Regions from separate parts of the Bacillus sp. FSL K6-6540 genome, predicted to be linked through region 3. Evidence: predicted binding sites of a transcription regulator. Region 3 holds the regulator's gene; each other region holds the start of a gene.

Region 1 (10,815 bases), 1.9 Mb from region 3:
GTGACGTGCAACTTTTTGGAGGTGGGCATAATGAATACTGGGATCAGTGGATTAGACGGACTGGATGAAGAGAAGCTATCAGAAATTCGCGAAAATGCCGCAAGGCTCTCGGACATGAAACAAGAGGTGCCCGTGGAAGAACTGTTCTCGGAATCATTCATTCAAAGACATACGAAGTTTTCTTCCATCGATCACTTGCTGAAGGCCGCTGGATACGAGGGAAGCACCGATGAAGATTTTGACGAATTCATACAAGGTCGCACGATTAACCCGTTTATCGTTGAGCATACCCCATTTCGCAGCTGGCAGGATTTTCAGGAATTAGCCGTATCCGCTTATATTACGAAATGGCTGGGATTGTAAATATTCCATCAGTACCGTACCCCGGGTCTTTCCTCTAATAAGGGAAGACAACCAAAGAAGCCCCTCTAACCGATGTTAGAGGGGCTTCTGATATATTTTTTTAAAAGGGGTGCTTTTATCTTATGCCCGAAATATTAAGGGGAGCTTAAATTACGATTAAAGAGACATAAATTGTTCAACATGAACGCATCCTTGTGCATCTGCATCAAGGTACGGCGAGGAAGGCACTTCATCTAAAAGTCACCGGACTTGAGTCTATTCGGTCGTCACCGTAGCCGTCTTGGTCTTGTTATCCCATTCCACCTTGGCGCCTAATGCCTCACCGATGGCCCGGAGCGGTACATAGGTCACGCCATTCTCCAGCTTGCCATCTTCGATCTGCTTACCGTTTACAATGACATTGACCTTATCGCTCACCGCAGCAGCCCCCTCTTTCTTCTGAAGTCCCAGGTATTTGGCAATGCCGTTGACATGGCCTCTCGCCAGAGCGTCCAGCACGTCCGGCCGTTTCAGCTTGGCTGCATCCGCTGCCACATCGATAAACAGGTTCTCGGTCAACACCGCAGGCATTTTAGATTCACGGACCATATGCAGGTTAGCCGCCTTCTGTCCTCGATCGCTTACTCCGTAGGATGTAATCGCGCTCATGACCTCCGAATGAATAACACTCTGGAGTTTTACCGAACCAGGGCTTGGGGAGGTATATCGATATGACTCGAAGCCCCCTGCACCGCCGCCTGCGTTACAGTGGATGCTTACCAGGATATCGGCACCGGCGGCGTTTGCCTTATGGGTCCGTTCCGCCAATTCCAGAAACACATCGGAAGATCGGGAGAGGTTTACCTGAACGCCGTCGTATTCGGCTTCCAATCGTTTTTTCACGGCCAGAGACAGCGCTAATACGATATCCTTTTCCTGCAGCCCGTTTCCGGTGGCTCCGGCATCCTTTCCGCCATGTCCTGCGTCAATCCAAACCTTTTTCACGATCATTCACCGCCTTTGTAGGTTGTTGAATAGCCTGGTGGCTAAATACAGCGAAGTGGGCCGCGTCCCTTCCTTCCGCTCATGCTTCCACGTTTACTAGGCAAGGCAACTATAGATCCTACTGCAAGGACGAGTATAATATATAAGATACTCCAATGGGGTACGGTCGGTGTTTGCTGGAGCCTATATCGAATGGCCCGGTTACGGTTTTGAGCTGACCTCTTGTGCCCCAGGCCCAAGCTTCATTTCATCCGGAATCCCTGATATTATGCATACAATGGAACTTCCCGGAGATTGCCTTCATGTTTGGCAAGGCGGTGATTTCATCCGTGTTACTTCTATTCTAACCGATCGGAGACGGGTTATATGTCTGGATTTGTACTTATCGTGTTCGCTGCAGCTTTTATCATTCGTGGTGTCATGAGGATACGCAAACCCACATGGGGGTCCTTATATAAAATGTGGAACATAAAGTATGGGTCGGAGCCTGATTCCGGCTACATTCGCTATATAAAATCCAGCGGGATTCTTCTGGTGGTTCTGGGATCGATCGTACTCGTATTCGGGATCCTGATGGTTATATTTTGAGCCCCATTACCAATCATCCCTTTAGGATTTAAAAAGCCCTGCCGACATGAGTCGGCAGGGCTTTTTGTTACGCGAAAGAAACGAAATTATACCCAGAAAGAAGCAGTAATGATGACCAACAAGATGAAGAGAACAAGAATCGCTCCGACAGAGTTATACCCGCCGTATCCAACTTCGCCCATGAGATTCCCTCCTTTGCTTACGATACGATATAACGTATTCAATAATTCATGAAGTGTCAGGGCGCATGTACTGCTCATAGACAAAAAATAACCCAACCAGCCTCTGTCGGCGACCCAAGTGTCATTCAGCGACGATATTTCCTGTTCAGTCAGGCGGTAACTTATTTTCAATCCCGGTAAATCAAATTTGGCACGATACGTATATAAACAAGCTCGGCAATTAGCTCTATCACGGTTTGAGTGACGATTACCGCTGCTGCAATCGTAGCCATTTCCTCAGGCAGGGTAAGTGCTAAAGGAAGCACGACTAATGAATTCCGTGTCCCTGCACTAAATATAAGCGCTCTCCCATCCTTGGGTCCGATTCGAAAAAACGCCGAAGTCGCCCGTGAAATAAACGGCGTCATGATATGGAATAGAACATAAATGGGAACAACCGCTATGATAACGCTAAGATCTTCATACACCCTCCCGATTTGTGAAGCAATGACTACAAAAAGAACGAACGCCATAAAGGGTACTGGGAGCCATGCGGTTAATTGCAACGATTTTGAACCCTTGGCACTTTTCTTGGCCCAGAACTGTGCAGCCAAAGCAAGAAGCAACGGGACGATAATCAAGAAGATAAATGCCTCGACAAATGGGCCCACCTTGACCATTTCTGCTGCTTCCGAGCCAAGGAAAAGCCACAAGTAAAACGGAAGCATAATCATTTGTACTACAAAAAGGATCGGTGTGGACGCAAGAATCAATCGCTCATTCCCTTTCCCTAACTGTGTAAAAACAATAACATAATCAATGCATGGCGTCAGAAGCACAAGGCAAACACCAAGTAAAACGGGAGCCGGTTGAGGAAATACCGAGGTTAGAATATAGACGAGAACCGGTGTTAGAACAAAATTCACAAGCAATAAAGCCCCCTTAAAACGCCCGTTGGTTAAAGCCTCCCTCAGCTTAAGAAATGGAATTTGACAAAACATGCTGAAAAGAAGAATCGCAATCATGAATGATATGGCAGGCTCAACAAACATGCCTATGGCGGGGCTTAATAAGCCCATTACTGCACCTGATATCAAGGCTGCTGCATAAACGCCTATTTGATTCTTCTCTACACTCTCCAGTCTAAGCATCTGCCCACGCTCCGCTTTTTTATCCGAATTATATCACGGGACCAGCACGGTACGGCTAAATACCGCTTTGGGGGCAGCGCTGCTCTCAGTCATTGCATATACCCTATTTAGCTCTTGGAGAATATACACACCCATCTCTGAAAGGGTTCCTTACGTTGATTATTCTTCTTATAGCGGCATCTTTGCGTTCAATTTCGTACCAAACTTTTTTATTTTTATCATATTAGGTCTGATACTATCACCTATGATTGATAGCGCCATTTATAAGAGGTTTAATCTGAAAGGGATTAAAGGCGTCCTAACCATAATATCGGCTTATTTGTTGTTAGGCGTTGTTAGTGGCTTATCGTTATGGCTAACAAGGGTAACTTAAAATCTGAAAGCGGCAGTCCAAGACGATATCCATGTCTTAGCTTACCGCTTGTCTTAAGTTATAGGCCCTAGCCCATTTTCGAATCGTTTAATTAGGCAGCAGCATAGGATAATCGGAAAATGATGAAACGATAAAAGGAGAATGAACATGTACCGCGATCCATGTTACCCTTATCAAGTGTTTGATCCAAGATATCAATACTGGAACGATTACAACCGGCTTCATAACTTGAATCCTCATTATTTCAGTTGGTATGATGCCCGTTGGAATCGTGATGATGAAGATATTCAAATAACGGATTATGGGCGAGGACCACTTGTACTGAATATTGATCAAGCTGCGAAACAAAACAATACGTACCGAACCGCCTTATGGACTGGGAAGCACTTACAAGTGACCCTAATGAGCATTCATGTTGGAGATGACATTGGATTAGAGGTTCACCCCACAACCGACCAATTCATACACATTGAACAAGGTCAAGGGCTTGTTCAAATGGGCGATAGCAAACATAATTTAGATTTTCAAGAAATGGCCTATGATGGCTATGCCATCATGATACCTGCTGGAAAATGGCACAATGTAACCAATATGGGCAGCGTACCGCTCAAAGTATACGTGATATATGCCCCTCCAGAGCATCCATTTGGCACGGTCCACGAAACAAAAGCAGAGGCCATGTCTGCTGATTAAATCGGGTATACGAACGAATTAAACAATAAGGCGATTTGTTACTCTTAGGGTTTTATAAATATATATAAGCCGTTAGAAAACTGAAGCCCGTCAGCTTATGCTGGCGGGCTAAAGTGTAATACTAAAAATATATAGGGCTACTAAAAAACATAAACAACACGAAATGATGGATAAGAACAGTTTGCTATCTTCACTTTCCCCTCTTTTCACTCCGACAATATGCATTAGGTATCCGGCACTGACAGACAGTGTTACAAACCCTAAAAATAACGTTTTGTGAGAACTGAACCAAACGCATATAACAAAAATAAAAGCTATCCACGTGATTATATATCTCAAAGCTTTAAAAGGTTTATCTCCCAAAATATCACCTCAAAGAAAAAGTTGCATTCACCTTCTCCAGTAGACACTTTAATCTCACGTCTGGACATGCCGATCAGTACGACAATACCTGTTAACTCTATATTCTTTATACTCATCAAACAGCCTTAAGGTAACGGCACAGTGCTCATGAAAAGACTTAGCTATAGCTTGTTAGATTAACTTACAGATAGCTACTTGCAAATTATTTTGTGTATTTTACTTCTTAAGGGATCTATAAATACCAATGATCAATGCAATTAATGAAAGCCCAGAAGCTAGAAAATATAAAAAGGCATTTCCTCCATCAGGTATCGGTAGATTCTCACCTACTGGTCCAGTCTCCGGAATAGGCGGATTGAGACTTAAATAACCTGCCCTTAAGCATAAAATCATAATCAAAAATGACAAAATACAACTAATAACAATTTTTAGTTTGTTCATGAAACCTCCTAAATATTTCATTTATTTTTTCGCTCTTTAAGAGCATCGTACTTACTAGAGAGGAAGAACAAGGCCATTTTAACGAGGTTAGGCGTTTTATGACATAAGGTGACATATTTGAGGTCTATACTGGATGGTAGATTAACGTAACGAAAGGAGCAATACATCATGACACGAAGAATAATTTTAGATTTAGCGGTTACTTTGGATGGTTTTATTGAAGGGAAACATGGTGAAGTTGATTGGTGCATTATGGACCCTGAGATGGGGTTTAATCATTTTTTAGATCAAATCGATACCATTCTATATGGAAGAAAAAGCTATGATTTATGGGGACAATTCACTCCGGAAATTGGACATACGGATTCTGAAAAAGAATTTTGGGAATTGGTTCACAGCAAAGAAAAGTATGTATTTTCCAGGACACAAAAGGGGACTGATCATAACGCAATATTCATAAATGATAGCATTCTTGAAGAAGTAAATAAATTAAAGAATAAGCCTGGTAAAGACATCTGGCTGTACGGTGGAGCAAGTCTTATTACGACTTTTATCAATTTAGGGCTTGTTGATGAATATCGATTATCCGTTCACCCTGTCGTATTGGGAGAAGGAAAACCGCTGTTTGTGGATATAAAACAGAGGTTGAATTTAAAAATGGTGAACACAAGAACGTTCTCCTCAGGCGTTGTGCAACTAATTTATCATTTTGATGGGAACGAATAATATTGTGCATTCGCCAACACGTACAAATAACGGCCCGGTTCCCGAATGACGGAAAACCGCGCCGTTATTGACTTTATAAAGATGCTGGTGAAGGGAATTGAACCCCCGACCTACGCATTACGAGTGCGTTGTATGCTGTTTCCCTTGGGGACCCTTAAGTTCCTCCCCCCACTATTAATAGGGCTTTCTTTATGTAATGGGACTGACGAGTTCCTACAGGTTCCTAATTTGGGTAGAAGAATTGGTAGAAGTTCTGGTAGAAGACTGAAGCCCGTCAGCAAATGCTGGCGGGTAATTTAATTTGATTCTCGACCAACCCGCAACAAAAACTTTGTTGGTTTTTGATTAATCGTTCTTGTTCCAACTGGTACACCAACGAATATTTATTAATCTTGTATTCCAAATAATTTCCAACATTTTAGTTTCTATAGTGTTTATATAAATGAGAAATAAAATACTGAACATAAGGAGGTTCAAAAAAATGAAAAAACAAGTTCCTGTTATGGCCTTTGCTAGTACGCTTGTTCTTGGGGGCGGTGGGTTTGCATACTACTCTTATGCTGCTGGTACCGAACAAAAAACCGTTGTTCCAGTTGTTGAGTCGTCTTTAGCACCTCAGCAAAATGAGGAATTTCAGGCGCTTGAAACTTCATCACTAGACCAAGAAACGTTTGAAATTAATCCAGAAACAACGGTGGGCCCTGGTCTTCAGGATCCTGAAACGATCGATTTAGCTGATGTACCGGAGACGGATATACATATTCCGCTTTTAAAAGATAATTCAGCTGCACTACTCAGTTCCTTAGGACTCACTCGACAAAATGTTCAAGCGTTGCAAAGGGAGTATGGACTTCACATTAGATCCTTATTAACAACTACAGATGGTGATGAGATTCGTATAAATCAAGTCGATGCAAACATGGGAGTTTCAGATGCTATTGAGAGCCTGAAGACAGATTATTACCCTGAGACTTCTGAATTAACAGAGGTTAATGGTCTTAAAGCATTGTATGTTGATGGGGAAGTTAGAAAAGTTGTACATTTGATCTCTGATGATCACCTCTTTACTATTTCAGCTAATACGGCCTCGCTTGAAGAATTGATGGATATCGCAAAACAAATTCAAGAATAAGCACATTAAAAAAGCAGCTCTTAAACGGCTGCTTTTTTTAATGACTTCATTCATTATAGTAGATTGTCATCCAACTGAAATAACTTCATCTATTTTAATCCATTGCCATTCACCTTCAGACATGGACAACTTGATCTCTCGTCTGAATGTGTGGATCAATACGACAATACCCCTCAGTTCCACGTCTTCGTACTCATCAAATAGCCTTACTGTAACGGCACGGTGCTCATGAAAGGACTCGGCCAGGGCCTGTTCAATTAACTCCATTTCTTGCGGATCGAGCGTTGGCCTATCTTTCCTTCCCTCTTCCAACTGCCGGCGGATGATCGTTTCTTTATGTTCTGGCAGCATCATCCGGCTTGACTCCCATAATCCGTTGCCGTCTAATTTTGTCATTTATAATGTCCTCCTATTTTAGCCGATCGATCAAGTGCCTGACCGGCTGCCGTCATAGAGACCGCCCGAATCACAATTGAATTTCCATATTTGTTTTTTAGAGCATCAGTTGTCCGTTCTAATGCCATTTGTTTCTCACGGCCAGTATCAAACAGAGACATCTGGTATTCGTTATCGGGAGTGAGCTGAGTCACACTGATCCCCACCCGCCGGATCGGCATGCCATCCCAATGCGCTGCCAAGAGCTTGCAGGCCCAACGATATACCTGCATTGTGATATTGGAAGGGGCCTCCATCTTCATTTGCCTGGAGAAACCGGTGGGGCGATCGAAGTCGGCTCCCATACACCCGACCGATACCACATGGCCCGAGAACCCTAATGCCCTACAACGCTGGCAGACCAGTTCCGTAAGCTCCAGCAGCACGACCTTAATCTCTTCGATGGTGCCGTAATCCCGAGGCAGCGTCATCATGTGGCCGACGGATTTAGGGGCGACCTGGTGCGTCCCCGGCCTTACGGGACTGTCATCAATTCCGTTAGCGATGCGCCAATACATTTCGGCATTGATATCGGAGTTCTTTCCAAACTTCCGTCGCATCATTTGTTTGAGCTTGCCCAATGGTGTCTGTGCGACGTGACCAATTGTCGGGAGGCCCATTGTAGTAAAATGTCTCGTCATCCGGCTGCCGGCCATAAACATGTCGCTAACCGGCCGCTTCCAGAGCGTTTCTGGGAGCATCTCCTTGGTCAAAGTATAAATACCGGATGGATTCTTTTTGGCATAATTGTCGCAGGCGGTTTTAGCGAGGATCTTGGTTTCGGCAATTCCAAAGCGAGTATAAACTCCTGTGGTTGCCTGAACATGGGTCTGGATGATCCGGGCCATCTCTTCAGGAGTATCCGCAAACAGATGCATCGAGCCGGTTACATCCAAAAATTGCTCGTCAATGCTGTAGGGTTCAACCAAGTCCGTATACTGCTTGTAAATATCCGTTATCAGCATTGATACGTCGATATACCGCTGCATCCGAGGTTTAATCACAACAAGGTCCGGACATTTAGCTACTGTCTCCCCTAGCCGTTCAGCCGTTGTAATTCCCTTTGCTTTCGCAAGCGGGCATGCAGCCAACACGATTCCTGATCGACGCTCTGGATCCCCAGCAACCACCAATGGCCGATCCATATATTCAGGATGTTCGGCCTTTTCGACTGAGGCATAGAAGGACTGGCAGTCACCAAGCATCACCACACGTTTGGATGATTTCAACGCATACTCCTCCTTCGACAAAACAGGAACATTTGTTTGTATTATATGCGAACATTCGTTCTTTTATTAATGTAAATTAACCCCTAATTAAATGACATAACTTACCGCCTGATCAGCATAACCTTGAACGTTATAATTATTTCGAGGTGTTTTTATGTTTATTGATCCGATGTTACTCGCAACATCGCCAGCTCCATTCTCAGACTCGCGCTTCATATTTGAACCTAAAATCGATGGCCACCGCTTGATTTTTTCGCAGCAGAATGGTGTTGTTCGCCTATACACACGCCACAACAACGACTGTACGCGCCAGTATCCTGAGATTGCCAACGCTAAATTTCCGCATGACATCGTATTGGATGGCGAAATAGCATGCGTTGATTCCGAGAGTGGTAACTCGGATTTTGAAGCAGTCATGGCGCGGTTCCAGTCGAAAAAGACAGATAAGATTGCTGCACTTTCCGTTTCACGACCAGTCACTTTCGTTATCTTTGACGTGCTGCAGTATAACGGAAAAGATCACCGGCGGCTGCCGTTGTTGAAGCGTAAGGAAATACTCGCACAGATCCCGCTACCGTCCGCAAGTTTCGGCATTGTTCCATTTATAGAAGGTGCTGGCGAAGCGTTATTTACTCAGATAGAGGAACGTGAGATGGAGGGCATAGTAGGTAAGCGAAAAGACAGCGTATATGAAACCGGTCGCCGATCGGATAATTGGCGCAAGGTGATTAACTGGTCTTATGCTGATGTTTTTATAACGGGATATCGGAAAGAGGAGTTCGGATGGCTGGCGGCCGTGCCTGCGCTAGCCAACGCAAAAATGCGCCCAGCCGGTATTATCGAACTAGGCGCTAATCCTACGCATAAGAAGGCTTTTTATAACGTTGTGAAGCAGTTGATTACCGGGGAGGACCACAATTTCGTTTATATTGAGCCGCGGATTAGGGCGCATGTGAAGATGCGGAATTGGACGAAATCGGGGATGCTACGGAGTCCGGTTTTTATTAGATTTATTTTTCAATAAAATATTGGAATTATAGTTTGTATTTATCTAGTTCCTGATTTTTTATCACTCAAATATGAAGCGTTGACATCATTTTTAAGACTATTCACAATCGGCTTTATTGGGAAATCTTCACTCAAATATTTTAAATCTTGTGATTCAATTTCTTCCAAGTAATTCATGAAGATTTCAACACACTCATATGATAGATCAAGTTTTCTATTTCGATTATGAACAGGCTGGATTTTTTGGAATTTACTATTTAATTGATCAAACACTGCGTTATCTCTTAATGGCGTATCAATCATTACATTATAAATATATCGCCAGTTCGGCATCAGAGTGTTTATGTAATAAAGACCCGCATCACTAATTTGCACTGCATTAGTACCTACTATTGTGTCGCGAGCTCCAACATCAGAATTTATTAATGAATTTACTAATAAAGGAGTTAGGATTGTATCTAGCCTATCTCTATTGTTTATAACTGAGGAAAAGGTATCCAAAATATCATTTATATCGACATATCCCATAGACTTGTCCCTATAAAGTAATTTTGATTCTAAATACTTTAGTATATAGATAACTAAGAAGTGCGAATAAAAACCATCCTCTTCAAATTTAAATAAATTTATAATCTCAGATTCCTCACTGGAATAGAATTTATTGTTATCTCTTGTAATTCCGTCTAAAACTTGGGTGTACGATAAATGAGTATTTTCGATATTGCTTATTTCTGTAATAATATCAAGAAGTTCGTGTAGTCTTGTATTCCCCGAAGTTACCATGGCTCTAAATAATTTCAACAATTTTCTAATATTTCCGTTTGATAAACTTTCAAACAACCTTTCTACTTTTGCATCAGGATCCTTCTCAAAAGTATTCTTTAAGATTTTAACAAATTTCACTATGGGTATTTTCACCGTTTTGGTACCATGTTCATAAATATAATGAGTTTGAGGGTACTTTTGTAAAGCCTCAAATCTTTTATCTAAAATATTTTTAACACTTGGAGGTTGAATTCTATATTCATATGTTTGCAATGCATCGAATGGAGCCTTGTTTTTGATCATATTGTAACTTTGATACCTCATAGCCGTTATAACTGTGCTACCATACGAATCTGCACGCTGATGAGCCATTAATAAGACTTCCTTTTGCTCATCAAAAGGT
Region 2 (10,815 bases), 2.0 Mb from region 3:
GGAATGCTTCGGCATCGTCGATTTTTTCCGGCTGTACCATGACGCGAACTTCACGTCCTGCTTGAATGGCGTAGGATTTCTCAACGCCTTCAAAGGATTCGGAAATTTCCTCGAGCTTCTCAAGACGACGGATGTACGTCTCAAGCGTCTCTCTGCGTGCTCCCGGTCTGGCAGCGGACAATGCGTCGGCTGCGCCCACCAGCATGGCGATAACCGAAGTTGCTTCGCAGTCACCGTGATGAGAGGCAATGCTGTTGATAACCACCGGATGTTCCTTATACTTCTTCGCCAGCTCCACGCCGATTTCAACGTGCGATCCTTCCACTTCATGATCCAGCGCTTTACCGATGTCATGCAACAGTCCTGCCCGTTTCGCAAGCACGATGTCTTCGCCCAGTTCGCCGGCCATCAGGCCAGTCAAATAGGCCACTTCCATGGAGTGTTTCAACACATTTTGTCCATAGCTCGTACGGAATTTCAGTCGACCCAAAATTTTGATCAAATCCGGATGCAAACCGTGTACGCCAACCTCGAAAGTGGCTTGTTCTCCATACTCGCGAATGCGTTCGTCCACTTCCTTGCGGGATTTCTCCACCATTTCTTCGATACGAGCCGGATGAATCCGTCCGTCCGCCACGAGCTTTTCCAAAGCCGTACGGGCAATTTCACGGCGAATCGGATCAAATCCGGACAGAATGACAGCTTCCGGAGTATCATCGATAATAAGGTCAATCCCTGTAAGGGTCTCAAGCGCACGAATGTTTCGGCCTTCACGTCCGATAATCCGGCCTTTCATTTCTTCGTTCGGCAAGGTGACAACAGAAACCGTGGTCTCAGCTACGTGATCAGCCGCACAGCGTTGAATAGCCAGCGTGATGATCTCGCGTGATTTCTTATCTGCTTCTTCCTTCGCCTGCTGCTCGATTTCTTTGATCATCTGAGCGGTTTCATGACGAACTTCTTGCTCAACATTGCTGAGAATGATGCTGCGGGCATCCTCCATCGTCAGGTTGGAGATGCGCTCCAGTTCTGTCGTTTGCTTCTTGTAAATGGCATCGATTTGCTGCTGGGTTTCCTCTATTCGTTTCTCTTTGTTCGCCACTTGTTCTTCTTTACGTTCCAAAGATTCTATTTTTTTATCCAGCGACTCTTCCTTTTGCAACAATCTGCGCTCCTGCCGTTGAATTTCATTCCGGCGCTCGCGAGTGTCTTTTTCAGCTTCGGCTCTGATTTTATGAACTTCGTCTTTAGCTTCGAGAACCGTTTCTTTCTTCAATGCTTCTGCTTCCTTCTTCGCACTTTCGACGATCTGCAAAGCGGCATGCTCGGCACTGGAAATTTTAGCTTCTGCAAGGGATTTGCGAATAAAATAACCGAACCCAAAGAATATAGCGGCTACAGCGAGAACGATTATGATCCAGATCCAAGTTTCCATCTGTTCACCTCCTCGTTGTTTCCTCCAAGGCATTCCTTGGGAAAATGTGCAATTGTCAGGTTACTCATTCATACATAAAATTTTCCGGCAGTGGAAGCTGCCGTCCATACTGCGCACGCCATAATGACCGTACGCAAATCCCGCCTTAGCCAGCGGAATACATTTCACTATGAATTGGCGATTTAAGAATCTTTCACAAAGTAGTCACTTTTTTGGAAGGAAAAAGGATTCTAATTTATGATAAAAAGATTCATATTTATTTTAGTATTTATAAAAAGATATTGTCAAGGGAAAGCAATGGGTAAACGTCAGTTTCATCCAGTGAAACGATTTCTTTAGCGAAAAAATGCACAACTGCTTGTGCTTTATTCAAAATCATACGGCTCTTCGTCCCATTCGCCTTTCTCCTGCTCCTCTTCGATCAGAATTTTGAGTGCCTGGCGCACAGGCTCTCCCCCAAACCCTCTACGCATTAAATATGCTCCGGTTTTACGTTTGCGATCCAGCAGCTCCCCCTGGGTTTGCTGCCATTTTTTTCGTCCCACGGCCAAGCAGCTCTCCAATTCCGATTCTGCGCTGATCTCGCCCAAAGCCTCCGAAATCAGCTCGGTGCCGATCCCCTTCTGCCTCAGCTCCTGCTTAACCCACAGCCGTCCCTTTTTATGGCTGGTCATGCGCTGCTCTGCCCACATCTTAGCGTACAGCGCGTCATCCAACAGCTTGTCCTTCTCGAGGCGTTCTAGCGTCGTCTCCACGCTGCTGGGCTCGAACCCCTTTTGCTGCAAACGCTGCGTGATCTCCTGAGTCGTCCTAGGTTTCCGAGCCAAATGATTCAGCGCTTCCACGTAAGCCCGCTGCCGCTCATCTGCCACGACAATCTCCTGCAGCTCTTCCTTGCGAAAAACATTTCCCTTTAACATGCGATATTTAAGCATCACGTCTTCATGAACGGTCATAAGGTACGGACCGAACGCGATTTGATACCGGTGTTTGGGCTTTTTCAGCATTTCGACAGAAGTTATGACCAGATCCTCGTCTTCCGGAAAATGTCCAATTCCCGAGGAATCCGCCTGCCCCGACATTTCTTTATTCTCTATATCCATACGACGCTCCCTTCACTGCTGCACGCTTCTCGACACATCGTCAAGACCAATGATTCGGCAGAAATAAATGCAAAGAAGACCGTCTGGCGTTACCCACACCGGACGGTCCCAAACACTGTCATCGTTAACCAGCGATTTATTACTCTACCTTAAACAACTCTTGCTCTTCCAATTGCTCTTGTTCCTTCTCCTTGTCGGAAGGCTCAGGAACAGCCGTCGTCAGATTACTCGCTTCACGGATCTTGTTCTCGATCACGCTTGCGATCTCCGGATTCTCCTTCAAGAACTGCTTCGCATTCTCGCGGCCTTGACCAAGACGGTCACCGGCATAAGAATACCATGCTCCGCTTTTATCCACGATATCCAGCTCCGTACCGATATCGATCAGGCTTCCCTCTCTAGAGATGCCTTCGCCGTACATAATATCAAGCTCGGCCTGTTTGAAAGGTGGAGCTACCTTGTTCTTAACAACCTTAATCCGTGTGCGGTTACCCACCACATCATTGCCCATTTTGATGCTCTCAATTCGACGCACGTCCAAACGAACCGTGGAATAGAACTTCAGAGCACGTCCGCCTGGGGTTGTTTCAGGGTTACCGAACATAACGCCAACCTTCTCGCGAAGCTGGTTGATAAAGATGGCAATCGTTTTCGACTTATTGATGGCACCCGACAATTTACGAAGAGCCTGGGACATCAGACGGGCTTGCAGACCTACGTGGGAATCACCCATGTCGCCTTCGATCTCGGCTTTCGGTACAAGCGCGGCAACCGAGTCAATAACGATGACATCGACGGCTCCACTCCGTACCAGAGCTTCCGCAATTTCCAGCGCCTGCTCGCCCGTATCCGGTTGGGAGAGCAGCAATTCATCAATATTAACGCCCAGTTTGTTTGCATACGATGGATCCAGAGCATGCTCGGCATCGATAAATGCAGCTTGTCCGCCAGCCTTCTGAACCTCTGCGATGGCATGCAGGGCTACTGTTGTTTTACCGGAGGATTCCGGGCCGTACACTTCGATAATCCGGCCTCTAGGCAAGCCGCCGGTTCCTAAAGCTATATCCAATGCCAACGATCCGCTTGGCACAATCTCAACTTGCATATGGGTGGATTCACCCAGTTTCATGATGGAACCTTTTCCGAACTGTTTCTCTATCTGACGAAGCGCCATTTCCAGCGCAGCACGACGATCTGACAATTGTTCCACAACCCTTCACTGTTGATAGTCTTATCATACCTTGTTTTGACACGTTTGCCAAGCTTTTTTTCGAACATACATTCGTTTTTTTTATTCAACTCCCCTTCCCGTTCATGCTCCGAACCCTATGTATAAAGAACAAGAACCGTGGCAACATCAATCGATATGCCACGGTTCTTCCGTATTTCCCATTATACTTGGAACGGTTCCTAAATTCAAGAACAGCTATTTAGCAAGGTGTAAATTTTTTACTTTTCCAAATGCTCGGTCCCTTTTTCTCCACGAAGCCTAAGCCTGCTCAGACGCTACGAGACGCTGCCAAAGCCGGTATAGCAGCGCTTTGGTTGCGCGGAGCCGGATCGTTTCGCGGTTGCCTTGGAGGTTCAGCTCATGCACTTCCGTTTCTTTGCCCCTTTGGGACAATCCGATGTAGACCAGCCCTATAGGCTTGCGTTCCGCGTAACCCGGACCTGCCACGCCTGTCACCGATAAACCGAAGTCGCTGTCGGTTACCATCCGGACATGATCCGCAAGCGCTTCTGCAACCTCCGCACTGACGGCCCCCGGCGCATCGTCGCCCTCCAGCAGCGCATGCGGGATATGCACAAGCTTCTCCTTGATCTGGTTGGTGTAACAGATGATCCCCCCAAGAAACATCGATGCGCTTCCGGGAATGGAGGTCAGGGTCTCCGCTACAAGTCCTCCCGTGCAGCTCTCCGCCGCGCTCAGGGTCCAGCTTCGATCTGCCATCATGTCCACGATGACCTTTTCGATAGGCACATCCTCGTTGGCATACATAAATTCAGGCCCTCTCTCCTGGATCCTGGCTTCCAGTTCATTCAGTCGGACCATCGCCTCAGACTCGCTGGAGGCCTTCGTGGAGATGCGGACGGTGACCTCCCCGTCCTTGGCATACAAAGCAATCGTCGGATCGGTCTGGGCCGTAATCAGGTCCTCCAGACGCTGATCCAGCGCGGACTCCCCAATGCCCGCGAATTTAAGCATCTTCGAATAGATGGGAAGCTCATCCGTGAGCACATGCTGCAGAAGCCAAGGCTTGGCCTCCTGCTCAAACATCGGCATCAATTCTTTGGGCGGCCCCGGCAAAACGATATAATGAGTGCCTTCATAGGATACCGCGTTCCCAACGGCGAGGCCTGTCTCGTTCGGAAGCGGGGTGCCTCCCTCGATGGCGAGAGCCTGGCGCCGATTGTTCTCGGTCATGACGGATCCCCGCTCATGAAAGAAGCGTTCAATCCGGTCCATGGCCATCCGGTCGATATGCAAGGAACGATTTAGAAAGGAAGCCAGCGCATCCTTCGTCAGATCGTCCTGCGTGGGACCGAGACCGCCGGACAGGAGTACAATATCGGCTCTGCTGCTGGACAGGCGCAAGGCCTCCTTGAGCCTCTCCAGGTTGTCCCCGACAACGGTTTGATAGTACACGTCGATCCCCATTGAAGCGAGCTGTCTGGACAAATACTGTGCGTTGGTATTCACGATCTGTCCGAGGAGAAGTTCTGTTCCAACTGCAATGATTTCTGCTTTCATGATTCATCGATCCTCCCGTATCTTCTATCTCTTCGTTAGTAGCTGCCTTCGTTATTCCTTACCCGGCGGAAGAAAAAAGCAATAGGATGGCTCCTATTGCCGTTATGCCCCGGTACCTTTGAGAAGGTGCCTGTTCTGGACAAAATATTCGATTCCCGAATAGATCGTAATCAGCGCGGCAGCCCAGATCGCAATGACATCAAACGGAATCCCCAAAAATACAAACGGGAAATTGTTGATCAGAAGCGCGACAATCGCCACGATCTGAATCACCGTCTTGATTTTTCCGGATTGACCTGCTGCGACTACCGAACCTTCCAGAAGCGCAATTTGTCTCAAGCCAGTCACCGCAAATTCCCTGCTGATGATGACAACAGCAATCCAGGATTCGCATTTTCCCATCTCTACAAGCGATATGAGTATGGCCGCAACCAGCAGTTTGTCCGCCAGCGGATCCAGAAGTTTACCCAGATTCGTCACCATATTGTTTTTCCGGGCCAGATACCCGTCAATGCCGTCCGTGCTTGCAGCAAGTATGAATATCAGTGCCGCAATCAATTGGTTATAGGGCAGGACAAAATCATTCCACACAATGGGATCCGGATAAAAATCAAAATCCACCAGCAGGAAAATCATCATGACAGGGATCAAGCAAATGCGGGCCAACGTGATACGATTGGGTAAATTCATGGGGCAACCTCCCTTGCAACGGGTTGTCTTGTTAACTCGGCAGACCCTGCAGCGGTTATCCTTCTGCGTGTCATCAGGGTCGCTCTTCCCAAGAGCCTAAAGGGTTTGAAGCGTGCATCGCTGTCTGTCATTTTCATCCCCCAGTAATCTATGTATACGTTAATCCTTATATATCGTTTTTTAGTATAATATTTCCGTTGACGCCCTGTCAAAAGAAACAAACCAGCCGAGCCCACCCCTTATTGCTTGGAGGGAGAGGAGCGTTTATTTAAAATTGGTGAATTGCAGATCCAAGGAAAGGTCCGCTTTGCGAAGCAGCTGCATGATCTGCTGAAGATCATCCTTGCTTTTTCCGGTTACCCGAATCTGGTCGCCTTGAATCTGGCTCTTGACCTTCAGCTTGGAATCACGGATCAAAATATTGATCTTTTTGGAATTCTCCTGGTCGATTCCTTGCTTCAAGGTCAGACGCTGACGGACGGTACCCATGGAAGCCGGCTCGATCTTACCGTACTCCACATTTTTAAGCGACAAGCCCCGCTTCACCATCTTGGTCTGCAAAATATCGATAACGGCGTTGAGTTTGTACTCGTCATCGGAGGCAATGACCAGCGCGTCCTTGTCCAGCTTCAAGCTGCTCTTGCTGCCCTTGAAGTCAAAACGGTTTTCGATCTCGCGCTCCGCTTGATTAACCGCATTGGTAAGTTCCTGCATATCCATTTTGGATACGATATCAAATGAGCTTTCTGAAGCCATGGTGAATCCTTCCTTTCATTTGGCGATAATGCTTCTATTATAGGTAAAACCGAGAGACAAGTCTAATCCTGTAAGGAATCCGCGATGGATCAGGAACGAAAAAGACTCCGCTTATCGCCAACATCATCCGGCGAAAACGAAGCCCGCTCCCTCAACTGCTAGCTTTCTCATCATGCACCGGACGGCGGAACATACTCAGTATGCCGAGTAAAATATGTGCCAGCCCAAAGCCTAATATGCCATACCCCCAGCTGCTCGGAATCAAATAATAGCCCAAGAGGCTGACGATAACGCCTAATCCGAATATAATCCAATTGACCGTCACAGAGCATCACCTCTTTCGGGAAGTGAAATAACAGCATGCAGCTGCATGCTGTTATGATGACCTGGAGGACAGGCAATTATTCGAAGTCGGTGGTATCCGATGTATCTGATGTATCCCCGGTACCCGCGTTATCCATGGTGCTTGCGGAACCATCGGCCGGCTCCAGCACGATTCGCGACGTGGACTTGCCATCCGTTACGGGCTGGCCGCCAACCGTAATGGTCGTTGCAGCGGAATTCCCCGATTTCACGAAGAGTCCCTGGCTGTCCATGTCAAAGCTCAGCGAAGCACCGTTCTCGAGCATTTGGAATGCCAGCTTCTCCCCGGAAGAATTGTTGCCGCGGTATACCTCTACCCAGCTCTTGCCTTCGCTCGTGGCCACGATCTCAACCTTAACGGACGAGCCCGTTACCTTAAAAACGGTGTTTTTGCCTTCCGTCCGGTCCTGCGTCACCGTAGCCGCTCCAGGCGTTGAATCACCCGGTTCATCGATGTCCGTTCCATCCGTTCCGTCTGTGCCATCTGTTCCGTCCGGGGCGTCTGTTCCTTCTCCGTCGGTGCCTTCGTTAACCGTACCGTCCGGGGTGTTTTCGCCGCCCTGCGCTCCGTCGCCTGGCGTCACGGGATCCGTGTTATCCGGAGTTTGCGGGTTCTGCGCCTGATCGGTCTGCGTCTGATCATTGTTGCTGACCGGCGGTTCGTCCTTAGGCTCATTCGAATTGATGGCCACCAAATATATGACAACAACGATCAGGATCGGGAACGTCCACATCAGCAGCGTAGGCAGCCATTTCATGTTCCGTTCGGCTGTCGGTCTGCTGGCGCGCTTTTGAATAACCGGCTCCATGGTCGCTTCCGGTTCGGATTTAGGCACATCCTGTTTGTGCCCTTCAAGCAGTTCGTCCGGGTCAATCCCCACCGCTTCCGCATAGGTTTTGATGAATGCCCGCACGTAAAAACTGCCGGGAAGTACTTTGTAATCCCCTGCCTCGATGGCTTCCAAGTATCGCTTGCGTATTTTAGTCATTTCCTGCACATCATCAAGGCTCATCCCTTTTTGCAGACGCGCCTCCCTTAATTGCTGTCCCAGTTCGGACATGCCATCACCTCCTACTTTAGAATTTCGTGGTCAAAGTCAAACAAAAATATTACAAATCGTCACTATAAGAGCCCGTGAACGTATCATAAACGATTTCCTCTTCCGGATTGTTTCGCAATTCGATGATAATGTCGAAATCATCGTAGGAATATTCGGATTCGCGAACAAAGATATCGGGATGCTCGATCACCTTCGTGCTCTCCATTCCCATGATATCCTGCAGGAGCTGATAGTGGCGTTCATTGGATCGGATCGTGCTCACAATGCCGTCAATGATAAAAATGTTGTTCGTATTCATCTCGTCCTCGGAGAGTTGACTGCGAATGGTTTGACGGAGCAGCGTAGAGGAAACGAAGGTCCAGCGCTTCATCGCGCAGACGCTGCCGGCGATAATGGATTCGGTTTTGCCCACGCGGGGCATTCCACGGAGGCCGATGACCTGATTACCTTCCCTTTTGAACAATTCACCCAAAAAATCAACAAGTAAACCGAGCTCATCACGCGTAAAACGAAACGTTTTACGATCATCCGAGTCCCGGTCGATATATCGTCCATGACGGACAGCCAGAATATCCACCAGTTTCGGGGGCCTCAAGGCTGATACCGTAATATTTTTCATTTTGTTTAACATTTTACCCATCAGAACAATTTTTTCTTCGTCATCCGTCTCGAGCAGCATTCCGCGGGTTTGGCCTTCCACGCCGTTAATGGTTAGTATATTCACTTCGAGCATACCCAGCACGGATGCAATGTCACCGAGCAAACCTGGCCGGTTCTTATGTATCTTATATTCCATGTACCATTGATTCGATTCCACAAAGACACCTCTTTGCACTTCTTTTCCATCAATATTCGACAAATTCCAGCGAAAATTGCACGCAAAAACAGGTCAAATGAAAAATGGGTCACGTTAATGATATATAAAATAAAAATGAAAGGCAAGTATTAACGGTGACATGAAAATTACATTCTTTTTTCTTGACAAAAAGCCCCCATTGTCGGGGGGCTTTTTGTTAATGGATTATGCGTTGTTCTTGGCCAATTTCACCATCAGACGCGCGATAACGTGGCGTTCTTCCTCGTTACCTACATCCCACAATTCTTTCAGTGCCCGGTTGGATGAGTTTTGCGGATCAACCTTCTCATCGAGGAAATCACCGATCTCATAAGCCAGCTGGGAAATGGTGTCTTCACTCATACCCGCTTTCTCGGCTTGAACGACGCGCTCGCCCAGGAATTTCTTCCAGGAATCAAAGTTTTTGATTACGGATGACATGAATTAAATCCTCCTTTTGCGTGGTGGCAATTCAGATTTAAAGTAACAATAGTAATATGTCCCCGTAACCAATACCTTATGAGTGGTGAATTGCACCACGAACGAGATCTAGGTCACCCATCCTCCGTTCGGGCTGATCACTTGCCCGGTAATGTAGCCCGACTCGGGCAGCGCCAAAAAATACACCAGCGACGAAATCTCATCCGGCTGCGCCAATCGGCCGACCGGAATTTCATCCTCCAGCATGCGAATTTCATCCGACTCCAGATGCCCCAGCATGGACGTATCGACCGCACCGGGCGCCACGGCGTTCACCGTTACGCCTGACGGGGCAAGCTCCTTCGCGAGAGCCTTCGTAAAGGCGTTAACGCCGCCTTTGCTTGTTGAATACAATACCTCGCAGGAGGCTCCGGATAACCCCCAGATCGAGGATACATTGATGATCCTGCCAAAGCGCTGGGAAACCATGCGCCCCATAAAAGCCTGGGAACACAGAAACATCCCACGCAGGTTAATGGACATCAAAGTATCCCACTGCTCTTCCGTCACGTCGGACAAAAGCCCGTAATGGGACACGCCCGCGTTGTTAACCAGAATATCCGGCTCCATACCATGACTCTGCAGTTTCTCTTTCATCCGTAATATCTGCTCTTTGTCGCGCAGGTCGGCGGATACGGTTAATACCTTGGCTCCATAAGCCATGCAGCGGCGGGCTACTTCGTTGGCCGCTTCGTGCGAATTCATGTAGTGGATGACCACATTCATGCGGACCGAGGCAAAGCGTTCGGCGACAGCCGCCCCTATGCCTCTGCTCGCACCCGTAATCAATACCGTCATTTCCCCGATCGGCTTCAATTCTCTTCCCATGCCTTGCTTCATTACGGACTCACAACGATCGATACAGCCAGCTGGTTCCAATCGACATGCTCCTGCAGGCGGCGGTTGACATCCTCCAGGGTGATGGATTCATAAACCGGCAAAACGTTGAAGAAATCGGCGCCGCGGAACTGATAGCGAGTAAATTCATGGGCAATGTTTTCCGGGGAATTGAGCATACGCAAGTATCCGCCCATTTTCTTCTTGCGGGCCCGTTCAAAGTCCGAGGCTTGGAATCCGGCTGCCTTTAGCTTATCCACCTCGGTACGGATGCGCTCCAGCAGTTGATCCGGATCCTTCGTGTCCCCGCCAACCGCGGAGAACGCATACTGGGGCGAGCTGTTATATTCATGACCGAAGCTGTCGGAGATCAAATCCTCATCGTACAGCTTCTGATACAACTCCGTACTGGAGCCAAACAGGAGATCCATCATCAGCTTGGTCGTCAGGTCGCGGCGCAGCTGCTCATCGGCCGATAAACCCACCTGCTTCTCCTTGAAGCC
Region 3 (10,815 bases):
TTAATATCCGTAATGATATCTCAGTAACGATATATAATGGCAAGACAAAGATAAAAGAACTTATGCTGTCGCCTAAAGATATTGGACAGCATATCGTTATTGATATTGAAGATGCAAATCAAATTGAAGTAAATGTGAAATTTCAGAAAGATATAACAGGGGATGACACTATATTCCTGACAGGTACATATAAATAATTCTTTTACAGAATCAGTTCAGTCACGCACTAATATTAGTCCATAAAGAATCTTCCCTTACCTACGGGAGATTCTTTTTTATTTTACGAAAAAAGGAACCTTTGCTCGCTTCCATGACTCTAATTAGATGAGGTGAATCGGTTGGAGCTCGAATACTTAAAGCAGATGACGGTCATGGACAGCCAGACGCTGGATAAAATCATGAATGAATATGGAAACGATGTGTGGAATTATGCGTATTTTTTGACCAAACAGCATGCCTTGGCAGACGATATTGCACAAGAAGCCTTTATTAAGGCCTATTACGGCATACATACCTTTCGCGGTCAGGCGACGCTGAAAACGTGGCTGCTAACGATCACGCGACATACGGCGTTCCGGTACAAACAGGCTTTTTTCTTTCGGAAAGTCATCCTTAAAGACAAGCTTATCGTCAGTTCATCAAGCCAGTCAGCGGAAGCGGAATATTTGGACGAGCAGTATACGGATGAAATATGGGCAATAATTATGACTTTGCCGAGCAAGCTTAGGGAAGTATTGGTCCTGGACCTATACTATGAAATGCCGATGCATGAGATTGCGGAGCTGCTTCATATTGCGACAGGCACCGTAAAATCAAGATTGCATCGGGCCAGGAAAAGAGTGCAAAACCTAATGAAGGAGAAGAACGATGAATGAGGATAAACCAGGCTGGTACAACCGGGCGAAAAAAGCTCCCTTTACAGATGAAAAGTTCACTTCCGAAATGAAAAAAAACGTGCATAGGTCCGTGATTTTCACCGACAGCAAACCTAAACGTCGAAAGTACTTACAAGTTGGATTAGCTGGCGGGTTCATGCTTCTGATTATTTTATTTGCCTTTCAATTGCCTTATGGCAGGGACGAACAACAGAGAGCAGGGACTATGCCCCCTACTAAGGAGGAGACAATCCGGGCACAAGGCGTAACGGATGAAGGACGGTTAAACGTTATTGCAGTTGGACAGGAAAAAATAACGACATTGGGTGCACCGAGCTGCTTCGGTATCGAAACGGATCGGTCGTTTACCGGAAACTACAGCGTGCAGTATAGTACTAACCAAGTTACAAATGAAGTCACTACGCTGGAGGGGCTTACATTTATTCAACCGACATCTGCTCCAGTTGATATGATTCGCTTGCCGTTTCAAGATGCCGATGTATTTATACTGGCACCGCAATATAGGGACTGTCATGGCATACAAATCTATGCGTTCGCCGTAGAGCATGAAACGGGTAATGCCGTGCAGCTTCGATTTCAGGATGAGTCCTTGGTATCCTACTTTTCGTATTATAGACCAGGTACGGCTCCCGAGGTGAAGGAGAATAAGCTTGTTCTGCAGTCTACGGAGGGACCGGGAGGCGAAGGTTCGCCGGATTATGTTTCTGAAAGAATGTATCAATTAGATCTTAGGCAAAATGCGTTGGTTCTAGTGTTGCGTAAGACCGGAACGTTCTAGTGCATGTCCTAAAAAAGAGGTTACCATCCAAATAAGGAAGGTAACCTCTTATTCATAATTCTATGGAATTAGTGTACGTCCCTGAAGAGACCGATCACTTTCCCGAGAATCGTAACATGGTTCAAGCGCAGCGGCTCATAGGTAGGATTCTCCGGCTGCAATCGTACATGATCCTTCTCCTTATAGAAGGTCTTCACGGTTGCTTCATCTTCTTCTGTCATTGCAACGACAATGTCACCATTGTCCGCGGTTTGCTGCTGGCGAACGATGACGTAGTCACCGCTGTGAATACCGGCTTCAATCATACTGTCGCCGACTACGGACAACATGAACACTTTATCGTCGCCCACGTAATGCTGAGGGAGCGGGAAATAGTCTTCAATGTTCTCCATGGCCGTAATCGGCACGCCTGCTGTGACTTTCCCGACGACAGGCACTCTGGCTATGGTGTGCGTAAACAGATTCGCGCTCTCGGATTCTTCTTGGCCAAGCAGCTCGATCGCTCTTGGTTTCGTAGGGTCACGGCGGATCAGGCCTTTCTTCTCCAAACGGTCCAGATGACCATGGACCGTAGAACTGGAAGCTAGTCCGACAGCCTCGCCGATTTCCCGGACAGAAGGCGGGTAACCCTTGCTACGAACTTCGTTGCGGATAAACTCTAAGATCGCCAGCTGGCGGCTGGATATTTTCGACATGCCGTATCAACCCCATTTAGTAACGTTTGGGAAAATTATAACATAGAACTACCGTTCGTACAAACATAAGTTCTAAAATAAAATAGAACAAATGTTCTTTTGGGTATTGAATCAAACAAGTGTTCGTGTTAAGATGAATCCATAAGAGAACACTTGTTTGGGAGATGATGATTCCATGTTGAAATACAGTACATACCGCAGCATTTATGAGAACGTTCCGGTGGTAACAGAACAATCATCGAAGAATTGGGGCATTTACTTGAAATCGAAGATAGCTTCGATCCCTTTGAATAAACTGTTGTTCACCCTGCTAATTGTGGCCATCTTTTGGACAGGTGCATATTCCGTTTTTGCCGGTGGGACAGAGAAGCCGACTGGAGAGAAGCAGGTGATCGTTCAATATGGCGATAGCTTGTGGCGAATTGCTTCCCTTCACAAACCTGCGGATATGGATACACGCGTATATCTGGATAGCATACGAAGAATGAACGGATTGAAGGGTCCGGACATACAGGCTGGGGAAGTGCTGTCATTGCCGGTTTGGTGATTTGACGTTGCTTCAACCAATAGGCATTCATACTCCATATAATCACCACATACGGCTGGTTACTTCCTGTTTAATGACACATCATATTCTGCTTGTCAGATTGAATCATTTACGCGTAATAGCGCGTTTACAATAGATAACTATAGATTTCCTCCCCATAGACGGTATTCGTTTATGCGCATCATATATTCCTATTTGTTCTGAGAAGAGTTTGCAAGGGCTCAGTTGCCTTGACAAGCTCTTTTTCACATGTTTAAGTTATACATGATATCGAAATTGGAGGAGAAGTCATGGACATCGATACTTTGGTAGAACGCATCAATGTATTAGCAAGAAAGAAGAAGAATGAAGGGCTGACCGAGGAGGAGCTCAAAGAACGGGCCGAGCTTCGGGAAATATACCTTAACAATATTCGCAGTAACTTTAGACAACAGCTGGAATCGATTGAATGGGTTGATGAAAACGAACAAAAAGGCGGCCCGCGATTAAAGCACTAGTCGATAACCGTTCAAGGATATATATTTAGAGGATCCGTGAACAGATCGAAGGATAGCATAATACTACTTGGGGTACCGGCCATTCGGATAATCGATTACGGTTACCCCAAGTTTATATGGTTTATAAACATTTTGATTATGAGTTCAGGGGGAACCAAATGTCACGTTCATGGGAAAGAAAAGTCAGCAAAAATATGTCGCAACTTAACAAACAGCGCAAAAAGCAGGGATTGACCTCGTATCAAGGGTCTGCGATTAATGATAAGCATGACGTGTTTAAGGGACGTAAGTATGTACTTCCGTTAGTGCTTGTTGCATTGGCCGGTTTGTATGCGCTTCTCGGAACGGCAACTTCACAGGCAGCCGGCGGAAGCAATGATGTATTGAATTGGGTTGGCGTCAGCTTGTATATCCTGTTGGCGCTCATGATATTTCTCCGCAAGCCTTATTTGAAGATTGAACGGGCCTCCGTGTCGACCATGAAGTTCAACCGGGAACGCCGTCTGGCCGTATCGGATATCGAGAAGATCAAATTGGCTTCGGGTTCCGTCGTGATCCAAGGCAAGGGAAAAGCAGGCAACTGGGTGTTCTCACGAATGATGAATCTTTACGATACCAAAGCCATGGGCGAAAGATTGGAAGAGTTTGCAAAGACTCATCAAATTCCAGTGGAGCACAACTAACCCGATAGAGTAGATCACAATGTATATGAGGAGTGGGAGAGAAATGCCGATTGCTGCGGTTTTGTTTGATTTGGACGATACGTTGTTGTGGGATGAACGCAGTGTAGAAGAAGCGTTTGAAGTGACATGCCAAGCCGGAGCGGCGGAGACCGGCGTTGATGCCGGCGCGCTTTTGGCCGCGGTGCGTGAAGAAGCAAGAGCATTGTATGAATCCTATGATACTTTTGCTTTTACCAAAATGATCGGGATCAATCCGTTTGAAGGCTTGTGGGCTAATTTTACGGCTGGATCCCAGCCCGAATTCCGAAAGCTGCAAGAATTGGCTCCCGTATACCGCAAGGAATCCTGGCGTCGCGGACTTCATCGCCTTGGCGTTGATAATGAAGCGTTGGCGGAGACGTTGGCAGCGCAATTTGCTGCGGAACGCAGAACAAGACCTTACGTATATGAAGAAACCTTTGAAGTGCTGAAGGAATTACAGGGTAACGTGAAGCTGCTGCTTCTAACGAACGGAAGTCCGGATTTGCAGCAGGAGAAGCTTGATGGCGTTCCGGAACTGGTCCCTTATTTTGACCACATTATTATCTCGGGTGATTTCGGCAAAGGCAAGCCGGATGTTTCCATATTCAAGCATGCACTTGATCTGTTAGGCGTCGAGGCGGATCAGGCCGTGATGGTGGGAGATAAGCTGACCACAGATATTAAAGGCGGGAATGCCGCAGGACTGCATACGGTTTGGATCAATCGGGTAGACCGGCCTCATGATCCGGCCATTCAGCCGAAGTTTGAGATCAAACATTTATCCGAGCTGCATGCTATTGTGGCGTCCTTATAAATGACGTGATCAAGAGTTCACGACTATTCTACAAGATCTATTAGCGAGATATATTAGCGTACATAGGAACAGTCCTGCCAGCATCTGATGCGATTCGGGGCTGTTTTTTTGTTGGTTGCCATGTTTGAAAGGAAAGAGGCTGTTGGCAGTGACAAACGTCACACAATTGTAAGCTGCATGAGATAGAAGTTAAAGAATAATGCGATATAATGAATTAGGAAAATGACGCTGTTTGGAATGGACCATTACGTGAATAAATCATACATAGCATGAATTCGTAAAAGAGGTGGTTGGATGACCAGGAAAAAGATGGCCTTTATTGCAGCCATGGTGTTGATGGCGGTTGCGCTTGCCGCATGCAATGACAGCAAGGCGGCGCCCAGTGATGATGTGATGGCGGAGCCGATTATCGTAGAGCTCTCTCTGACGCCAGAGAGCATTAAGGCAGGCGAGAAAGTGTTGATCGAAGCGAAGGTAACACAAGCAGGCAGCCCGGTCGAAGATGCAAACGACGTGGAATTCGAAGTGACGCTGGAAGGCGGAGGCGTTCAGGCAAAGGTTCCGGTTAAGCATGATCAAGGCGGGGTCTACAAAATGGAGAAAACCTTCGAGGAAGCAGGAACCTATCGCATCGTTTCCCATGTCACGGCTAGAGGGCAGCACTCCATGCCGCTGAAGGAATTGACGGTAACCGAGTAATACACAATACACAGCCAATAAACAAGGCAGCGCATCCATCCGTTGGGCGGATCATGCGCTGCCTTATTCCATTTTCCTATTCAGTCAACCGCTTAAGGCTTATTGAAATTGGGGATCTTCTACCGGAGTAGCTACCCAGCCGTTCTCTTCAATAAAGAGACGAACCGCGATGATCTGCTTGTTCTCCATCAGCGTGAAGAAATGAGGCGTGTTTTCCGGTACGGAGATAACGTCGCCCGGCTCAAGCTCTACGTTAAAGTAACCGACATCGTCGGAGCCTTTAATAATGAAGATCCCTTTGCCGCCAACGATCGCACGGATTTCGTCTTCCGAGTGGGTGTGAACTTCTTCGAATTTTTTAAGCAGGTCCTCTATATTGGGCGTGGACTCGGAAAGCGTGATGACATCCCAGATTTTGTAGCCGCGTCTTGCAGCCAGGTCGCGAATTTCTTCGTCAAAAATGTCCAAAATGCGCTGCTTATCTTCATCACTCAGCTTGAAATTTTCTTGAAGATCTGCCGGGAGTTTATCCATATTCCAATGCTCATAAACAACCTCTTGGTTATTCAGGAATTCCCGAACATTTTCTTCCCCAGTAATGCGTTCGTTCGTGTTGCGAATCACGATTTCTGCCATAGCTTTAACCCTCTTTCTCCCGTTGGATTAATATGTATTATAGCCCCCCTCACAGCATTTGTCATCTGCAAATGTTGATTTGTACCGATAGCTGCGCAATATTTCGACTTTTCTATTGAAAAGTATTCTGATACACTAAGATTTAACGTTTTCGGGGGAGGTTTATGAGTTGAACAAGCCTAGCTTACAAGAAGTGCTTAAAGAACGAATATTAATTCTTGACGGTGCCATGGGCACGATGATCCAGCAAGAGGACCTCTCGGCTGAAGATTTTGGCGGCCCGGAGCTGGATGGCTGCAATGAAATGCTGGTCATTCATCGGCCCGACGTCATTCAAAAAATACATGAACAATATCTTGAAGCAGGTGCCGACCTGATTGAAACCAATACATTTGGCGCAACCTCCGTTGTGCTTGCTGAATACGATATACCTGAACTTGCCCGGGAAATCAACCTGAAAGCGGCTCATCTGGCCCGCGCTGCAGTTGAGAAATATTCCACGCCGGACAGCCCGCGATATGTCGTGGGAGCGATGGGTCCGACAACCAAGACGCTGTCGGTTACCGGCGGCGTGACCTTCGCCGAATTGATCGAGAGTTACGAGGAGCAAGCCGTGGCCTTGATTGAAGGCGGCGTGGATGCCCTGTTGCTCGAGACGTCGCAGGATACGCTAAACGTGAAAGCGGGGAGCATTGGGATTCGACAAGCGTTTGATAAGACAGGCGTCACCCTTCCCATCATGATATCCGGCACAATCGAACCGATGGGAACAACGCTTGCGGGACAGAACATCGAGGCGTTTTACATTTCTTTGGAACACTTGAATCCGGTATCCATCGGCCTGAACTGTGCAACGGGTCCGGAGTTCATGCGCGACCATATCCGTTCCTTGTCCGAAATGTCGAGAAGCGCGATCAGCTGTTATCCGAATGCGGGTCTGCCTGACGAGAATGGTCAATACCATGAATCTCCTGAATCGCTTGCCCAAAAGATGGGGGCTTTTGCTGAAAAAGGTTGGCTTAACATCGCTGGAGGATGCTGCGGTACGACACCTGACCACATCCGGGCTTTAAAACAAACGATGGATGGCTTCACCCCACGTCCGCTTGAGGGTGGGCACTTGCCGGCATTGTCCGGCATCGAGCCGGTATATATCGAGCAGGAAAACCGCCCGTATATGGTGGGCGAGAGAACAAATGTTCTGGGTTCGCGCAAATTTAAGCGTTTGATCGTGGAAGGAAAATATGAGGAAGCCTCCGAGATCGCTCGTGCTCAAGTCAAGAATGGCGCCCATGTCATTGATGTATGCGTACAGGATCCGGATCGCGAAGAAGCCGAGGATATGATCCAATTCCTGGAGCTGGTGGTGAAAAAGGTGAAGGTGCCGCTGATGATCGATACAACCGATCCGGCGGTCATTGACTTGGCCCTGCAATATTCGCAAGGGAAAGCGATCATTAACTCCATTAACCTTGAAGACGGCGAGGAGAAATTTGAGCATGTGACTCCGTTGGTGCACAAATACGGCGCAGCGGTCGTCGTAGGGACCATCGATGAGAGCGGCCAAGCGATCCATCGCGACGACAAGCTCAAGGTGGCGCAGCGGTCTTATGATCTCTTGGTGAACAAATACGGCATTTCGCCTGAGGATATTATTTTCGACACGCTTGTGTTCCCTGTAGGTACGGGTGACGAGCAGTACATCGGATCAGCCAAGGAAACGATTGAGGGCATTCGCATGATAAAAGAAGCCATGCCCAAAGTGCATACGATCCTCGGCATCAGCAACGTTTCCTTCGGATTGCCGGAAGCGGGCCGTGAAGTGCTGAACTCCGTGTATCTGTACGAATGCACGAAGGCCGGATTGGACTACGCAATCGTGAACACGGAAAAGCTCGAGCGTTATGCCTCCATTCCGGAGGAAGAGCGGCGTCTGGCGGAGGATCTGATTTATCGAACCAATGATGAGACGCTGGCGGCATTCGTCGCCGCGTTCCGGGATAAAAAGGTAGAGAAGAAGGTAAAGGTATCCAATCTGACGCTGGAAGAAAGACTTGCCTCTTATGTGGTGGAAGGCTCCAAGGAAGGCCTGATTCCTGATTTGGATGAAGCCTTGACCAAATACGGCGCGCTGGAGATCATTAATGGCCCGCTAATGGCAGGGATGACCGAGGTTGGCCGCTTGTTTAACAACAACGAGCTCATTGTGGCGGAGGTGCTGCAAAGCGCCGAAGTGATGAAAGCCTCCGTGGCGTATTTGGAATCCTTTATGGAGAAAAACGAGTCGTCGGTCAAAGGGAAAATCATGCTGGCCACCGTGAAGGGCGACGTCCATGATATCGGAAAAAACCTGGTGGAGATCATCTTGTCCAACAATGGTTACCAAATCATTAATTTGGGTATAAAAGTACCACCGGAGCAAATTATCGAGGCTTACCGGCGGGAGCAGCCTGACGCCATCGGGTTATCCGGTTTGTTGGTCAAATCGGCACAGCAGATGGTATCCACCGCCCAGGACTTGAAAAACGCGGGCATTAGCGTTCCGATCATGGTTGGCGGGGCCGCGTTGACGCGGAAGTTCACGAAGACGCGCATTCGCCCCGAATATGACGGAATGGTGCTCTACGCGAAAGACGCGATGGACGGGCTTGCATTGGCCAACCAGCTGAGCGATCCGGTGCTGCGGACCCAAATGGCGGAAGAGATTAAGGCGGAGCAGGAAGCGGATGCAGCGGCGCCACAAGTTGTAAAAGTAATGCCGAAGCTGTCTGAAGGACTCCGATCCAAGATATCGACCGAAGCCCCGGTGTATATACCGCCGGATATGGAGCGGCATGTGCTCCGGAATTATCCGATTTCGCACATCCTGCCTTATATCAACATGCAAATGCTGTTGGGACATCATTTAGGCCTTAAAGGATCCGTGGAACAACTGCTCAAAGCCAATGATCCGAAGGCGGTATCGCTTAAGGAAACCGTTGACGGCATTCTGGAAGAGGCAGTTCAATCGGGAATCATACAGGCACATGCCATGTACCGTTTCTTCCCGGCGCAGTCGCGAGGAAATGATATCATCATATACGATCCAAAGGATGCATCAAAAATATTGCATACCTTTACGTTTCCAAGGCAGCAGGTGGAGCCGCATCTGTGCTTGGCGGACTTCCTGAAATCCGTAGACAGCGGGGTGATGGATTACGTCGGGTTCCTGGTCGTTACGGCAGGGCACGGCGTCGGGAAATTGTCCGGGGAATGGAAGGATAAAGGCGACTATCTCCGTTCCCATGCACTTCAATCGGTTGCCCTGGAAACGGCTGAAGGGCTGGCAGAGCGAATTCACCATATGATGCGGGATACGTGGGGATACCCCGATCCGGCAGACATGACGATGAAACAGCGCCTGGGAGCGAGATACCAAGGCATTCGCGTATCCTTCGGATATCCGGCATGCCCGGATCTGGAGGATCAGGAGCCTTTATTCAAATTGATGCAGCCAGAAGATATCGGCGTTCATCTTACCGAGGGTTTCATGATGGAACCGGAGGCGTCGGTATCCGCGATGGTGTTCAGCCATCCGGAGGCTCATTATTTTAACGTGGATAAAGCTTAACATTTGAATACCGGTACAGCCGGTTTGAAATCCTCCGAATGTTTCGGGGGATTTCTCCGGTTTACAACCGAAAGGGGAGAAGAGGGATGGAACTCTATTTTCTAGGAACAAATGCGGGGGTTCCGACGCTGCAGCGTAACGTGACCTCGATTGCACTGCGAATGCTGGAAGAACGAAGAAGTCTGTGGCTGTTTGATTGTGGAGAAGGCACGCAGCATCAAATATTAAAGTCCCCGCTCAAGCTGTCCAAGCTTGAAAAGGTATTCATTACCCATATGCATGGTGATCATGTATTCGGTTTGCCAGGTTTGCTATCCAGCCGAGGTGCCCAAGGGGTAACATCACCCCTGACGATATATGGTCCCCCAGGCATCAAAGTCTTCATTGAAACTACGCTGAGCATCAGCCAATCGCGCGTCCCTTATACGATGGAGGTCATCGAGCACACCGGTGGCGTGTTGTTTGAGGACGATAATTTCCTCGTGGAATCGGCCAAGCTGGATCACAGGGCCGAGAGTTACGGCTACCGTGTCGTGGAGAAGGATCTCCCCGGCAGTCTGGACCTGAAACGGTTGGCGGACTATGGACTCAAGCCAGGGCCGCTCTATGGCAAGCTGAAAAGAGGGGAAAGCGTGGAACTCGGCGACGGCCGATGGATTCATGCCTCGGATGTGCTCCTGACACCGAAAAAAGGGAGGGTGGTCACGATTCTCGGGGATACGCGGCCATGCGCAGGCGTGGAGGCTTTGGCCAAGGACGCGGATCTCCTGGTCCATGAGGCCACATTCATGGAGGATCTGTCGGAGCTCGCGCACGAATACTATCACAGTACCGCCAAACAGGCGGCGGAAGCGGCTAAACGGGCTGGGGTAAAAGCGCTGTTCTTGACCCACTTCAGCTCTCGGTATAAGGATATCGATCATTTACAGCCGCTGCTAA

Evidence for each region. Region 3 encodes LexA, which represses DNA repair genes until DNA is damaged. Its sites were predicted from a motif close to CGAACATATGTTCG; they were not measured.
Region 1: the regulator LexA is predicted to act here: its motif matches at 8,688-8,701, upstream of MHH82_RS03475 (DNA polymerase IV).
Region 2: the regulator LexA is predicted to act here: its motif matches at 3,810-3,823, upstream of recA (recombinase RecA).

Annotation. Positions count from the first base shown of each region.
Region 1 covers NZ_JBBOXH010000001.1:792,655-803,469, reverse strand. Annotated here, with positions in the region: gene MHH82_RS03525 (hypothetical protein) at 31-363, shown strand; gene MHH82_RS03520 (N-acetylmuramoyl-L-alanine amidase) at 619-1,347, opposite strand; gene MHH82_RS03515 (hypothetical protein) at 2,022-2,117, opposite strand; gene MHH82_RS03510 (arsenic resistance protein) at 2,285-3,247, opposite strand; gene MHH82_RS03505 (cupin domain-containing protein) at 3,768-4,313, shown strand; gene MHH82_RS03500 (hypothetical protein) at 4,893-5,117, opposite strand; gene MHH82_RS03495 (dihydrofolate reductase family protein) at 5,286-5,843, shown strand; tRNA gene MHH82_RS03490 (tRNA-Thr) at 5,929-5,996, opposite strand; gene MHH82_RS03485 (DUF4367 domain-containing protein) at 6,325-6,975, shown strand; gene MHH82_RS03480 (YolD-like family protein) at 7,042-7,371, opposite strand; gene MHH82_RS03475 (DNA polymerase IV) at 7,368-8,639, opposite strand; gene MHH82_RS03470 (ATP-dependent DNA ligase) at 8,794-9,663, shown strand; gene MHH82_RS03465 (hypothetical protein) at 9,687-10,815, opposite strand, start outside.
Region 2 covers NZ_JBBOXH010000001.1:4,710,639-4,721,453, forward strand. Annotated here, with positions in the region: gene rny (ribonuclease Y) at 1-1,435, opposite strand, end outside; gene MHH82_RS20780 (regulatory protein RecX) at 1,801-2,538, opposite strand; gene recA (recombinase RecA) at 2,678-3,739, opposite strand; gene MHH82_RS20790 (competence/damage-inducible protein A) at 4,028-5,290, opposite strand; gene pgsA (CDP-diacylglycerol--glycerol-3-phosphate 3-phosphatidyltransferase) at 5,393-5,980, opposite strand; gene MHH82_RS20800 (YajQ family cyclic di-GMP-binding protein) at 6,245-6,736, opposite strand; gene MHH82_RS20805 (hypothetical protein) at 6,888-7,061, opposite strand; gene MHH82_RS20810 (helix-turn-helix domain-containing protein) at 7,138-8,160, opposite strand; gene MHH82_RS20815 (DUF3388 domain-containing protein) at 8,210-8,977, opposite strand; gene MHH82_RS20820 (DUF3243 domain-containing protein) at 9,182-9,436, opposite strand; gene ymfI (elongation factor P 5-aminopentanone reductase) at 9,545-10,315, opposite strand; gene yfmH (EF-P 5-aminopentanol modification-associated protein YfmH) at 10,315-10,815, opposite strand, start outside.
Region 3 covers NZ_JBBOXH010000001.1:2,732,485-2,743,299, forward strand. Annotated here, with positions in the region: gene MHH82_RS12235 (stalk domain-containing protein) at 1-197, shown strand, start outside; gene MHH82_RS12240 (RNA polymerase sigma factor) at 339-875, shown strand; gene MHH82_RS12245 (hypothetical protein) at 868-1,674, shown strand; gene lexA (transcriptional repressor LexA) at 1,743-2,369, opposite strand; gene MHH82_RS12255 (LysM peptidoglycan-binding domain-containing protein) at 2,545-2,916, shown strand; gene MHH82_RS12260 (DUF896 domain-containing protein) at 3,207-3,413, shown strand; gene MHH82_RS12265 (hypothetical protein) at 3,572-4,096, shown strand; gene MHH82_RS12270 (HAD family hydrolase) at 4,140-4,931, shown strand; gene MHH82_RS12275 (FixH family protein) at 5,226-5,630, shown strand; gene MHH82_RS12280 (cupin domain-containing protein) at 5,730-6,266, opposite strand; gene metH (methionine synthase) at 6,436-9,876, shown strand; gene rnz (ribonuclease Z) at 9,963-10,815, shown strand, end outside.